DNA from 4 places in the Shinella sp. Sh6 genome. Region 1 is predicted to be linked to each of the others. Evidence: riboswitches for the same ligand, from Rfam matches in the RefSeq annotation. Region 1 holds a riboswitch; each other region holds the start of a gene.

What was found. A riboswitch is a leader RNA that binds a small molecule or an ion and turns the genes downstream of it on or off. The one in region 1 is predicted to bind cobalamin.
Region 2: it holds a riboswitch for cobalamin, as region 1 does, so the genes downstream of both, cobU (bifunctional adenosylcobinamide kinase/adenosylcobinamide-phosphate guanylyltransferase) here and ACZ5TO_RS13715 (aromatic ring-hydroxylating oxygenase subunit alpha) in region 1, are expected to answer to the same signal.
Region 3: it holds a riboswitch for cobalamin, as region 1 does, so the genes downstream of both, ACZ5TO_RS14800 (ABC transporter substrate-binding protein) here and ACZ5TO_RS13715 (aromatic ring-hydroxylating oxygenase subunit alpha) in region 1, are expected to answer to the same signal.
Region 4: it holds a riboswitch for cobalamin, as region 1 does, so the genes downstream of both, ACZ5TO_RS16460 (hypothetical protein) here and ACZ5TO_RS13715 (aromatic ring-hydroxylating oxygenase subunit alpha) in region 1, are expected to answer to the same signal.

What each region holds. Positions count from the first base shown of each region.
Region 1 covers NZ_AP044005.1:2,866,581-2,868,773, forward strand. The annotation lists gene ACZ5TO_RS13705 (diguanylate cyclase domain-containing protein) at 1-55, shown strand, start outside; gene ACZ5TO_RS13710 (DUF6656 family protein) at 56-661, opposite strand; cobalamin riboswitch at 957-1,155, shown strand; gene ACZ5TO_RS13715 (aromatic ring-hydroxylating oxygenase subunit alpha) at 1,260-2,193, shown strand, end outside.
Region 2 covers NZ_AP044005.1:1,328,005-1,330,197, forward strand. The annotation lists gene ACZ5TO_RS06475 (IS110 family RNA-guided transposase) at 1-398, opposite strand, end outside; cobalamin riboswitch at 800-1,122, shown strand; gene cobU (bifunctional adenosylcobinamide kinase/adenosylcobinamide-phosphate guanylyltransferase) at 1,233-1,757, shown strand; gene cobW (cobalamin biosynthesis protein CobW) at 1,761-2,193, shown strand, end outside.
Region 3 covers NZ_AP044005.1:3,087,157-3,089,349, reverse strand. The annotation lists gene ACZ5TO_RS14805 (hypothetical protein) at 1-87, opposite strand, end outside; cobalamin riboswitch at 412-642, shown strand; gene ACZ5TO_RS14800 (ABC transporter substrate-binding protein) at 823-1,854, shown strand; gene ACZ5TO_RS14795 (FecCD family ABC transporter permease) at 1,851-2,193, shown strand, end outside.
Region 4 covers NZ_AP044005.1:3,435,372-3,437,564, reverse strand. The annotation lists gene ACZ5TO_RS16465 (glycoside hydrolase family 94 protein) at 1-526, opposite strand, end outside; cobalamin riboswitch at 930-1,146, shown strand; gene ACZ5TO_RS16460 (hypothetical protein) at 1,245-1,460, shown strand; gene metH (methionine synthase) at 1,543-2,193, shown strand, end outside.

The DNA of each region.
Region 1 (2,193 bases):
CCGCGGCGACGAGGTGCCGGCCGGCAAGGAATGGATGATCTACAGGGCGTCCTGATCAGAGCGCGCTGATGATCTTGCGCAGCGCCTCGTTGCGCGTGCCGAGCATCAGCACGTTCTTCATGGCGAGCTTCGGGTCGTCGGTGCGGAAGATCACGCCGTTGCCGCGCACCTTGCGGTCGATCGTCAGGCGCCCTTCCTCCTCGGTCGGCGCGATGGCGACGGCGAAATACATGCGGCCCGGCTTCGTCGAGATGCCGGCGAAGAACTGCTCCCCCTCGCCGATCTCGGCGAGGAAATTGGCCATGTAGAAGGCCCATTGCACATTCTCGAACTCGGCGAAGCGCGAATTGGCCACCGTGATGTGGCAATAGCCGAGATGCGGCGTCTGGGCGAGCGTGCGATGGAAGATCAGCCTGGGGAACTGGATGGAATGGTGGAAGCCGTTGATGCGCTCATGGGTGATGCTGCCGGCCCGCTCCAGCTTGCGGCCCGTGCGCTCGGCGACCTCCTGATAGGTGAGGTAGCGCTTCTCGCTGGGGCTCCAGGTCGGGCTGCGGTCGATGCGGCCGGTGCGCAGGAACTCCGTATGGGCTGCGGCTTTCGGCTGGTTGGTGCGCTTGTAGGCGACGGCGTCGTAATATCGGAACTTCGTCTGCTGCACCTGACCGGACCTTATGCTCGTGCCCTGATGCGTCGAAGTTTAAGCAAACGCCGTTAAACATTCCTTTCCGTGCACCTCCCGCTTCTTCGCGCGGGGGCGGCAAGGTCGCAATATGACAAAGGCATGAAAGCCGCCGCTTCAGGCGGGCTGCGCAGTCTTTCCGTTGGGCGTCTTTTCCCAAACCATTGTTCCTATTGTATTATTTATACCATCATTGCGGAATTTCCTCTTTTCCCCTGTCGTCAACTTGGAACGGCATGTCGTTTTCCGGAATGTCGGGCGGCCGGACTTGCGCTTAGATAAGAACGCTCAAGGTGCTGCTTCCCCCAAGGAAGCGGAGAATTGGGAAGCCGGTTGAAATCCGGCGCTGCCCCCGCAACGGTGTTGGAGCAAGGTGCAGCAGAGGCCACTGGACGAGATGTCCGGGAAGGCGCTGCGCCGGTCCTCAAGGGACACTCCTCAGCCCGGAAACCAGCCTGGAGCATCGATCGTGACTGGCTGCGGCGGGCGGCCGGGAAGCGTGCAAACCGTGCGGCCTGCCGCCCGGATGCCGTCTCCTCCGTGCGCCTCAGCAAATCTGGATATCTGAGGATCCGCCATGGACATTCGCAGCGACGTGCTCCGCAAGCTCAAGACCCGGCGCGAGGGCCACAGCCTCGAGCAGGCCTTCTACATCGACCCCGACCACTACAGGCTCGACCTGGAGACGATCTGGTATCGCGACTGGCTGTTCATCGGCCACGACTGCGAGATCCCGAAGGCGGGCAACTATTTCACCGTGCAGGTCGGCGACTATCCCGTCGTCGTCACCCGCGACCGTTCCGGCACCGTCCGCGCGCTGCACAATTCCTGCCGCCACCGCGGCTCGCGCGTGTGCACGCAGCACAAGGGCACGTCGGCCAAGCTCGTCTGTCCCTACCACCAGTGGACCTACGAGCTCGACGGCTCGCTACTCTTCGCCCGCCACATGGCGGAGGACTTCGACAAGGCGCAGCACGGCCTGAAGCCGATCCGTTGCGAGACGGTCGGCGGCTACATCTTCATCTGCCTTGCCGAGGAGGCGCCGGACTTCTCCGCCTTCCGCAGCCTGGTCGAGCCCTATCTTGCCCGCCACCGCCTCGGCGAGACGAAGGTCGCCTTCGAGAGCACGATCGTGGAAAAGGGCAACTGGAAGCTCGTCTGGGAGAACAACCGCGAGTGCTACCATTGCGCGGCCAACCATCCCGAGCTCTGCCGCACCTATCCCGAGGCTCCGAGCGCCACGGGCGTGCAGGGCGCCAAGGACGATCCGGTCATCGCCGCGCATTGGGAAAAGTGCGAGGCGGCGGGCCTTGCGAGCGAATTCCGCATGTCGCCGACCGGCCAGTTCCGCGCCGCGCGCATGCCGCTGATCCAGGATGCGGAGAGCTACACCATGTCCGGCGCGCCCGCCGTGCAGCGGCCGTTGTCGAGCGATGTCCTGGAAAGCGGCATCGGCACGCTTCTCCTCTTCCACTATCCGACGACGTGGAACCATGTGCTGGCCGACCACG
Region 2 (2,193 bases), 1.5 Mb from region 1:
ATCTGGCGGCGGCGCGACACGATGGCCGAGAAGGCTTCACTCTCCTCATCGCGCAACGGCCGGATATCCGGTTTCGTCGCCGCCACGAAGGCTGCGATCACCGCCGCGTCGATCGGGTCGGTCTTGGCACGTTTGCCCAGCGCATTGGCATAGGAACGAACCTGCGCCGGATTGACCACGACAACGGCAAGGCCGGCCGATGACAGGCCCGCAGCCGCAAGCATCTCGTAACCGCCGGTCGCTTCCAGCGCCACGACATCGGCCTTTGCCTCTCGCAGCCGGGTGATCAGTCCATCCACGCCGGCATGGTCGTTGCCGACAAGGAAACTGTCACCGGCCGGAAGAACATGCACATCCAGCCGGTCCTTCGAAACATCAATGCCAACGATCACGTCCATCCTGTCCCATCCTTGCCTAAGCGGGCTTCGCATGCGCGAGCGGCCCTGGCGACTGTTCGGGTTCGATGGAACGGCGGATGAAGACCCAGGCTCTCCCACGGGCTTGGTGTCCCAAAGGTGCTGCGGTCTCTCATCCGCCACCGCAATCGGCAGTACAACGCCAATCCCGGGCAAAGGGAAGTTACAAGTTACAAAGGTGGCCCGAAGGGTCGGATGAGGGGGCAAGCGTGCTGTATTCGCCTGCGGCTCCCCCTCATCCCGCTGCCGCGACCTTCTCCCCGCCGGGGAGAAGGGGCAGGTGGCACTCACCGAACTCCATCTGCGAGCGCCCGCCTGACGGGGCGGCGACGGCACAGCCGATGGCGCTCCCGGTCGATTGACTTGGCCGGGCGGGGCGCATAATCATCCGGCAATAGGATGGTTCCCGGGCCGGCAGCCGGTTCGGGAATAAATGGGAACGTGACACGGTGGACCCAAGCCGGGCGCCGCAATCACGGCCGACCCCGCGACTGTAGAGTGGCGAGGGACGATCATCCGGAAGCCGGGCGCATGTCCGGCCTTCGGAAAAGCCACTGGACGGCAATGCGATGAGCCGGGGCCGGACGCCTCTTTTTCTACGAATCGTCCACCCTTCGCAATTGCCTCCGGGAAGGCGAGACCGTTCCGCCGGTGCCTTGCACCCGACGCTGCGAGCCAGGAGACCTGCCATCCGGCAAAGGGCATGTCGCCCGACCTGGGGAGGATTCCCCGTTGCCAGCACGGAGGTTGTCATGGCGATACCGAGATTCTTTTCCGGCCGCATAGCGCGCGCCATGCCTGCCTGAGCTGGCCGCAATGGCCCATTCCCCGTCTTCCGCCGTGCTCGTCCTGGGCGGCGCGCGCTCCGGCAAGTCCTCCTTTTCCGAACGGCTGGTCGGCGAGAGCGGCCTCGAGCGCCATTACATCGCGACCGGCCGGGCGTGGGACGAGGAGATGCGCGAGCGCATCGCCCGCCACCGGGAGGACCGCGGCCTCGGCTGGGTCACCCATGAGGAGCCTGTCGCGCTCGCCGACCGCATCGCCGCCGTCGCGCGCGCGGACAGGGCCGTGCTCGTCGACTGCCTCACGCTCTGGCTCACCAACCTCATGCTGGAGGAGCGGGACATCGCCGCCGAATTCACCGGCCTCCTTGCCGCCATTAACGCCGCGCCCGGCCGCCTCGTCCTCGTCTCGAACGAGGTCGGCCTCGGCATCGTGCCGGAAAACCGCATGGCGCGCGAATTCCGCGACCATGCCGGGCGGCTGCACCAGCAGGTGGCCGCCATCGCATCCGAAGTCTATCTTGTCGCGGCCGGACTGCCGCTGAAAATGAAGGGTTGAGCCATGCTGCAACAGAAGATCCCCGCCACCGTCATCACCGGCTTCCTCGGCGCGGGCAAGACGACGATGATCCGCAACCTCCTGCAGAATGCCGGCGGAAAACGCATCGCGCTCATCATCAACGAGTTCGGCGACCTCGGCGTCGACGGCGACGTGCTGAAGGGCTGCGGCGCGGAGGCCTGCACCGAGGACGACATCATCGAGCTCACCAACGGCTGCATCTGCTGCACCGTCGCCGACGATTTCATCCCCACCATGGCGAAGCTCCTTGAGCGCGAGAACCGTCCGGACCACATCGTCATCGAGACGTCGGGCCTTGCCCTGCCGCAGCCGCTCGTCGCCGCCTTCAACTGGCCGGAGATCAAGACGCAGGTGACGGTGGACGGCGTCATCACGGTGGTCGACAGCGCCGCCGTCGCCGCCGGCCGCTTCGCCG
Region 3 (2,193 bases), 220 kb from region 1:
CGTGCCCGTTTCCTCCAGCGTTTCAGGATCGACGAGGCGGACGAGCGAATGGCGCGGATCGGTGATGGCGACCTTGCCGTCGGCCACCGCCAGCCGCGGACGTTGTTGTGTGAATGCGCAGGCGGTTTGCCTGCCGCAGCACGGCTTTCCTTCCGAATCGATCGAAGCCGAACTGAACGGATGATCGGGGCTTGCTCTCCATGGAATTAACGTTATTACATTACATAAATTCTTGGAACGTAATAACGTCACAAAGCGAATGCTGTCAACCCCGGAGCGGCCATGAGCCGCAGCTTCATCAACCCGCCGGCGCGCGGGACGGCGAGCGTCGTCGACAGGGCACGCACCACCAAGCGATGGACGCGCCTCCGCGGCGGTTTCATGTCCGGCCTTGACCTGCCGCCAGCTTCTCAATTAACTGGTCGCGACGGTTCCCCTACCCATGAGGCGGAGGGGAATAATAGGGAACACGGTGCGGACGACCCGCATGGGACCAAAACCGTGGCTGCCCCCGCAACTGTAAGCGGATTGCCGTCCATCCTTGTGGCGCATAGCGCCATGCCACTGCGCGATCCGCGCGGGAAGGCAGATGGACAGCGGATATCCGTAAGCCAGGAGACCTGCCGTCATCCATCGATCCATCGTCACGGGCGGGGAAGCCCGGAACAGGAGCATGCAATGAAGATCACCAGCGCCTCGCGGCGTCGACCGACGCCGCCTTTTCCCCAATCCGTGGATCGTTCGATCGCAAGGGCGGCTTGACCGTCCTTCGCTTGGCCGTGCCGCCTTGCTCGGCTTTCAATCCGTATTCGGGGAAAAATCATGATATCGCTTTTCAAGACGTCGCTTCGAGCGGGCTTCCTTCTCGCGTCGCTGGCAACCGCCATCCTTGCCGGTCACGTGCAGGCCGCCGAGACCGCCTATCCGTTGACCCTGCAGAATTGCGGCCGCCAGATCACCATCGACAAGGCGCCGACGAAGACCGTGTCGATCGGCCAGAGCAGCACCGAAATTCTCTATCTTCTCGGCCTTGCCGACAAGGTCGCGGGCACCGCGCTCTGGGTCGGGCCGGTCCTGAAGGGCTATGAGGAGGTCAACGCCAGGATCGACCGCCTGGCCGACAATGATCCGAGCTTCGAAAGCGTGCTCGCCAGGAAGCCGGACCTCGTCACCGTTCAATTCCAGTGGCAGGTCGGCCCGGAAGGGGTCGTGGCCAAGCCCGAGCAGTTCGAGGAATTGGGTATCCCGGTCTACACCTCGCCGTCCGATTGCGTCGGCAAGGAAAACTCCGCCGCCAGCGACGGCGTGCGCCATCAGGTCTTCACCATGGGCCTCGTCTATCGGGAGATCCGCGAGCTGGCGGAAATCTACAACGTCCAGGACAAGGGCGAGGCCGTCGTCGCGGACCTGAAGGCGCGAGAGGCGGCGGCCCGGGCCAAGGTTGCTTCGGCCAAGGGAAAGCTCTCGGCGGTCTTCTGGTTCTCGAGCGCCGCGGATGCCGATCCCTACGTCGCGGGCAGGAACGGTGCGCCGGGATACATCATGTCGGCTCTCGGCATCGAAAACATCATCAAGACGGATGACGAATGGCCGACTGTCGGCTGGGAAACCATCGCCAGGGCAAACCCGACGATGATCGTCGCCGGGTCGATGGAGCGGCGGCGCTACCCGCTCGACAGCCTCGAGGCGAAGCTCGATTTTCTCAAGTCCGACCCCGTGGCCAGCCTGATGCCGGCCGTCGCCAAAGGCTATGTGTTCGATATGGATGCGCAGGCGATGAACCCGACGATCCGCACGATCGAAGGCATTGAACTGCTGGCCGACAGCATCGCCAAAGCCGGCCTCGCCCAGTGAGCCGCGCAGCCCCATCGCTCGTCGTTCTTTTCGCCGCACTCTGGTTCGGCGCGGCAATCGGGGAAACGGCGATTCCGTTCTCCACCGTCGTTCAGACGATCGCGAACCGCTTGTGGGATGCGGGCTATCCGCTGGAGCCGATCGACGAGGGCATCGTCTGGAGCTACCGGCTGAGCCGCGCCGTGGTCGCGGCCTCCTGCGGAGCGGCGCTCGCGCTTTGCGGCGTCGTGCTGCAATCGCTGCTGCGCAACCCGCTGGCGGATCCCTATATCCTCGGCATTTCCGCCGGTGCTTCGACCGGCGCCGTCGGCGTCGCCATTCTGGGTATCGGCGCCGGCT
Region 4 (2,193 bases), 570 kb from region 1:
CGAAGGAGGGCAGGGCCCACAATTCGCCGATCTTCAGCGCGTCGACCCGCTGGAAGCCCTGGACGAAGGCCGTCAGGCTCTCCTGCGAGACGCTGCTGTGGGTGTGGGCGACATAGAGCCAGGCGAGCGCCAGCGTGCGCGGGATCGTCTGCCCCTCGACCGCGATGGTCGGAAGCTGGCGGTAGAAGCGGCGGGGAAAGTCGCGCCGGACCTCCTGGATCGCCTCTTCGATGACGTAATAGTTGTCGAGCAGCCATTCGGCGGCCGGCGTGATCTGGGCGCCCGCCTCCACGTCCTTGGCGGTCGCCTGGTAGACGCGGAAGATCTCCTTCTCGTTCTCCTTGTGCCGCGGGCGGAACTCGAAGGGATAAAAGCCCGGCAGGCTCGCCGTCTTCTCGCGCGCAAGCGCTTCGCCGCAATCGGCCAGCTCCTCCAGCGTCAGATAGGTGGCGCGGATCGAATCGTTGTAGTCGATCTGCTTGGCATCGGCATCGCGCGGAGCTTGCGGCGTGTTGTGAAGGGGCATGTTTCTGATTCTGGATCCGGCCATGTCGAGCCATCCGGCGGCGGCCTTTGCGCCGGTGGGTTTTTCGCGGGCAGGGTTCATCTTGGTGCCGCGGTCAGCCATGACGCCACGCAGCACCTCGAAGAGGCGGGTGGAACGGACATGGCTCACGCGACACGCTCATTGGCATCCTGGCCGCGTGGTGCATGAAAACGGCATTTTTTAGCCACAAGGACAGAGACTTGCAACATGTCAGCGGGGTCTGGCGGCGCAGCATGGGCCCTCATCTGCGGTTTTGGTGAATCGCCGTCCATTCCTGACAGGACGCAAGGCGAGGCGACGGCCTTTTTCAACGCCGGCGCGGGGAGAAAAGTTCCGGCCGTGGAAAGAAAAAGGCGGCAGTTGACTCCCGTTCGCGGCCGGGCCAGTCTGCTGGCGTCAGGGTCTTCCGAGTCGAAACGGCTCGGAGGCTAAGAGGGAAGCCGGTGCGATGCTCCGCAAGGAGCGGCAAGGCCGGCGCTGCCCCCGCAACTGTGAACGGCGAGCTTCTGTCGCTTGATGCCACTGGTGGAAACACCGGGAAGGCGAGACGGACGCGATGACCCGCAAGCCAGGAGACCTGCCCTGACGCATTCGTAACGTCCATGGGCGGGGTGTCCCAAGGGTGCGCTTGCTTCGCCTTCGGCGGAATTCCAGCAGCGTGCGTCCGGTCATCCCCCAATTTTCGATTGGGGAAGAAATGTTTGCATTCACCGAAACCAGTCCTTCCGGCACCGGCAGGCCGGAATCCGTCTTCATCTGGTGGCTGCTCTGGCAGCCGCGCGGCGCCGACCTTGCCGTCGAAGCGCTGAAGGAGGTCCAGAAGCTCGCGCGCTGCAGGAACGCCGATCCGGACATCGCCCGGCTCAAGGCACTCTTCGCCTCGCTGGCGGGGGCGGACGGGCCGGCGCACTAGGTCAAACGCATAAAGACATATTGACATAAAGATATCTTTATGTGAACTCCGGTGCAGTATCGCCTGCACCGGAGGATTTCCCATGGCCGAATCCCACCTGGACAGCCTGTTCGGCCCCGAACAGCCGCGCCGCGACGGACGCGAGATCCGCGCCGCGCTCGAAGCCGCCGCCCGCGAGCGCATCCTGGTGCTCGACGGGGCGATGGGCACCGAGATCCAGACGCTGAAGCTCGTCGAGGAGGATTTCCGGGGAACGCGTTTCGGCGATTGCGCCTGCCACCAGCAGGGCAACAACGACCTCCTGACGCTGACCCAGCCGGCGGCCATCGAGGATATCCACTACCGCTACGCCCTTGCCGGCGCGGACATCCTCGAAACCAACACGTTCTCCTCCACCGCCATCGCGCAGGCCGACTACGGCATGGAGGCGATGGTCTATGAGCTGAACCGCGACGGCGCGCGCCTTGCCCGCCGCGCGGGCCTGCGCGCCGAGCAGAAGGACGGCCGGCGCCGCTTCGTCGCCGGCGCGCTCGGCCCGACCAACCGCACCGCCTCCATCTCGCCGGACGTCAACAATCCCGGTTACCGGGCCGTCACCTTCGACGATCTGCGCCTCGCCTATGCCGACCAGCTTCGCGGCCTCATCGACGGCGGCGCCGACATCATCCTGATCGAGACGATCTTCGACACGCTGAATGCCAAGGCGGCGATCTTCGCCACGCGCGAGGTCTTC